Regions from separate parts of the Kineococcus sp. GCM10028916 genome, predicted to be linked through region 2. Evidence: riboswitches for the same ligand, from Rfam matches in the RefSeq annotation. Region 2 holds a riboswitch; the other holds the start of a gene.
The links. A riboswitch is a leader RNA that binds a small molecule or an ion and turns the genes downstream of it on or off. The one in region 2 is predicted to bind S-adenosylmethionine.
Positions count from the first base shown of each region.

Region 1: it holds a riboswitch for S-adenosylmethionine, as region 2 does, so the genes downstream of both, ACFQ46_RS09315 (FAD/NAD(P)-binding protein) here and ACFQ46_RS07695 (acyl-CoA dehydrogenase family protein) in region 2, are expected to answer to the same signal.

Region 1 is NZ_JBHTFM010000006.1:451,786-453,975, reverse strand. Features, by position in the region: gene ACFQ46_RS09315 (FAD/NAD(P)-binding protein) at 1-916, opposite strand, end outside; SAM riboswitch class I at 1,081-1,175, opposite strand; gene ACFQ46_RS09310 (RimK family alpha-L-glutamate ligase) at 1,238-2,164, shown strand; gene ACFQ46_RS09305 (NtaA/DmoA family FMN-dependent monooxygenase) at 2,148-2,190, opposite strand, start outside.
Region 2 is NZ_JBHTFM010000006.1:104,743-106,932, forward strand. Features, by position in the region: gene ACFQ46_RS07690 (GNAT family N-acetyltransferase) at 1-57, shown strand, start outside; gene ACFQ46_RS07695 (acyl-CoA dehydrogenase family protein) at 33-1,283, opposite strand; SAM riboswitch class IV at 1,330-1,440, opposite strand; gene ACFQ46_RS07700 (AAA family ATPase) at 1,672-2,190, opposite strand, start outside.

The DNA.
Region 1 (2,190 bases), 350 kb from region 2:
GGTACCCGATCTTCGAGCGGTAGGGAACCCCCCGACGCGAACCGGCGAAGAGGCGCGGTTCCGCTCCGCTGGGGTGGTACCGGAGGTGGCCGTCGGGGAGTTCCTCGAACCGGCCCCCGCGGCCCTCGGTGAGCAGCACCACCAGGTCGACGAAGGCGAGACCCATCCCCACGACGACGACGTCGGCGCCCGGGCGCAGCACGTCCAGGTCCTGGTCGGTCGTGTAGCCGGGACGGACGTAGGCGAGACCGTGGCTGCGGGCGAACGTCTCCAGCTTCCGCTCGCGGGGACCCGGGCGGACGTCCAGGTGTCCCTGGACGAGCAGCACGACGTCGACGGTCAGCGGTTCCCCGAGGCCGGCGAGCTGCACCCGCTGACGTCCGTCGTCCGCGTCGTCCGCGTCGTCCCCGTCGAGGACGTCGAGGACCGTGCGGGCGTGGCGGTGGACCCGCAGGTTCGGGGGCAGGCCGTCGAGCGTGCGTCGCCACGCCGCACCGAGGTAGCGGCTCGCGAGCCGGCGGGAGACGAAGGAACCCGGCCCGCTGCGCAGGACCTCCTCGCGCAGCAGGTCCTCACCGGCGGCCGCGGCGTCGTGGACCAGTCCGGCCCGGTTCTCCTGGATCCAGTCCGCCAGCGACGGCCCCCGGGTGACGGGTCCGGTCAGCCCGGTGACGGAGTCGTCCGGGAGCACCGTGATGTCGGCGGCCCGGGAGTTCATCCACAGCAGGGGGTCCTGGGCCTCCCGCCAGGTGCGACCGGCGCCGGAGTCGAAGGGATCGACGACGTGCACGTCGAGGTCCTCGGGGCCGACGTGCGCACCGAGGCGTTGCAGCAGGACGAGGGTGCGAGGACCCGCGCCGACGACGCACAGGCTGCGGACGCGGGTGGGGGTGGGGATGGGGATGGAGAAGGGCACAGGGGAACTCCAATGATCACGTCGACGACGACGCCGGGTTCCGTCCGCGGGATCACCGCAGCGGACGGGGGATCAGGATCCCGCGCACACCGCGGACTGCAGTCGACCGAGGTCGACGTGGCGACGACGTGTGAAGCGCTTCTCGGGTACCTTCACGGCGCGAACTCCCATCGGTCCTGGCGGAAGCACCCGCGCCCGAAGGTTCAGGGGGTTGCTGCGACGTCGACGAGCCAGGTCTCTCGGTCGCTCTGGATGGACGGTGTGAAACTATCGCACGAGGAGACCCGTTGCCAAACTCTTCACGAACCCAGGAGGAAGAGCATGACCATCCCCACCGAGCCGCGCGTCCACGTGGTGCACGAGAACCCCGAGTGGTTCCCGCCCTTCGAGGCCGCCCTGCGCGCCGAGGGCGTCCCCTTCGAGGAGGTCCTGCTGACCGACGGGTCCCTGGACCTCGACGCCGAACCGGCGCCGGGCGTCTACTGGTCGCGGCTCAGTGCGTCCGCGCACACCCGCGGTCACGGGCAGACCAAGGAGTTCACCCGGGCCCTCTTCGCCTGGCTCGAGGGCTGGGGCCGCCGGGTCGTCGGGGGGACCCACGTCGTCGAGCTCGAGGTGAGCAAGGTCGCCCAGCACGCGCTGTTGCGCCGCAACGGGTTCGACGTACCCCGGACCGTGGCCGTCTTCGGCCGCGGGGACCTGGCGGCACGCTCCCGGGAACTACCGGTGCCGTTCATCACCAAGCACAACCAGGGCGGCAAGGGCCTCGGCGTCCGGCGCTTCGACTCCCACGAGGACTTCGACGCCCACGTCGCCTCGCCGGAGTTCGAGGAACCGGTCGACGGGATCACCCTGCTCCAGGAGTTCCTCCGCTCGGCCGAACCGTTCGTCACCCGGGCCGAGTTCGTGGGCGGGCGCTTCGTCTACGCGGTGCGCGTGGACACCTCCGCGGGCAGCTTCGAACTGTGCCCCGCCGACGCGTGCGAGGTGCCGGGCGTGGTCCCGTTCGCGCTGCGGACGGAGATCACCGGAGACCACCCGCTCGTCCGCCGCTACGAGGAACTGCTGCGGACGGCCGGCGTCGAGATCGCCGGCATCGAGTTCCTCGAGACGGCGGACGGGCGGACGGTCACCTACGACATCAACACCAACACCAACTACAACCCCGCGGTCGAGGCCGTCGCCCCCGTGTCGGGTCCCGGCGCCATCGCCCGCTACCTCGGCGGGCTCCTCAGCGGCGACGCGTGAGCGGAGGTCGCAGACCCAGGTGCTCG
Region 2 (2,190 bases):
GGCGCCGGTTTCACCGTCCACCACGCCTACCACTACCGGGTCGCGCCCTCCGCCTGAACGACGGAGGCGTGGGTGCCGACGTCCCACACGAACGGCGGTTCGGTGCCGTTGACCGACCAGTCGCCGACGATCCGTTGCTTGTAGATCACCGGGTTGTGCGAGGCCACCGTGCGGGCGTTGCGCCAGTGCCGGTCGAGGTCGCGGGCCCGTGAGGTGCCCGACGCGCCGAGGGTGTTGAAGAGCAGCGTCGCGGCGCGCGGGACGGTGTCCGAGAGCACGACCTGGGCCTGGGCGGTCCGGATCTCGGCCTCGACGTTCGCCGCCCGGTCCGCCGCCGTCCCCGGCCGGTGTGCGGTGTCGGCGGCGGACTGGACCGCCTGCGCCGCAGCGCGGGTCAGGGAGCGGGCGGTGAACGCGATCGAGGAGATCTCGCCGGCCACCGACAGCACCTGGGCGTCGTTCCTGACGAGCGGGGCCAACCCGTGGGTGTAGCTGCGGGTCCGGGTGCGGACCTCGTGCGCGGTGTCGCGTTCGACCGCCGCGGCGATCCCGGCGTGCACGGCCAGCAGGACGAGTTGGTACAGCGCGGTCTGGTAGCGGAACCGGGTGGTGAACGGGGAGACGTCGTCGGCGTCGATCTCCACGTCGTCGAGCTCGAGGGTCCCGGTCCCGGTGAGCTGCTGCCCGAAACCGTCCCAGTCGTCGGAGACGCGAACCCCTCGACCCCGGACGGGCACCAGGGCGGTCACGACCTCGTAGGTGCCGTCCGGGAGGCGTCGGCGGGCGGTCGCGTCGGTCCAGTCGGCGTAGATCGTGCCGGTCGTGTAGTACTTCCGGCCCGAGATCGCGGTGCGTCCGTCCCGGGTGGTGACGATCGTCTGCTGCTCACCGGTGACCCCGTCACCGACCTCGCTCCAGGAGTTCCCGACCATCTCCCCCGCGACCAGCCGCGCGATCCAGCGCGAGCGGTACTCCCCCACCGGCAGGCTCAGGACCTGCTCCACCCAGGCGATGTGGCCGCGGAAGATCTGCGGCAGGTTCGAGTCGGCGGCCGCGAGGTCGACCAGCAGGTCGGTGAACTCGACGAGGTCGAGACCGCCACCACCCTCCTCGACGGGGATGCGCAACCGACCGAACCCGGCGTCGAGGAGTTCCCGGACCTGGTCCCGTGGCAGTTCGTGGTCCTGCTCGCGCGTCACGGTACCGGCCGCGATCCGTTGCAGCAGCGGCGTGAAGCGTTCCCGCACATCGGGTTCGGCGGTGGGTTCCAGGGTGGTGCTCACGGAGCTCTCCTCGATCGTGGACGCGTCGGCGTCCGGAACGGGAGGGACGGCGTCCTTACCCGTGCCGGAGCACCAGGTCAGGTCGTCACCCGGGGCACCCCACGACGAGGAGGGTTGCCGGCCAGCGAGCCGGGGCTTGTCGCTGGCGCTCATGACCTGGGACCAGGGAACCACAGGTGGGGAGGGAGGGTCCAGCCCGCTCCGCGGGTGGCCGATCGCGCGGCGGCGGACAGCAGAACGGGAACGTCTGCTCCAGCCCCCCGGAGCAACCGTTCCCGTTCCTGTGTTCCCGCGCCACCGCCCCCGGAGGCCCCCCGGCCTCCCACGGTGCGCGAGTTCCTGCGTCGCGGTCGTCGCTCCCCTCCTGCGGCGACGACCCCGACGAGTCCTAGATCCCCCGGACGACGCCGGAGGTGGTGTCCCGCAGGTCGATGACCCGGGACGGTGCGGACTGCGCCTCGTGGGCGGCCTGCGCCGCCTCGAGCACGTCGGTGATCTCGTGACCGATGAGTTCGTGCCGCTCCAGCAGCGCGTCGCGCAGCGCCGCCACCAGGTGGCGGTTGCGGTCCATGAGTTCGCGGACGAACTCCTTCTGCTCGGTCAGCAGGTTCTCCACCAGCCGCCGTCCCTCGGAGTCGCCGAGGACGTGGGAGACGAGGTTCCCGTCGGCGAACGCGCCCTGCTGGACGGCCGCGAACGAGACCAGGGTCCCGGCCATGCCCGCCGAACCGACCATCTGCGCCGCGACCTGCGTCGCGGACTGCAGGTCGCCGGCCGGGCCGGTCGAGACGTCGCCGAAGAAGAACTCCTCGGCGACCTGACCGCCGAACGCGATCTTGATCAGCCCGGCGAGTTCGCTGCGGGAACGGGTGTAGACGTCTTCGGCGTCACCGTGGGCGAGCAACCC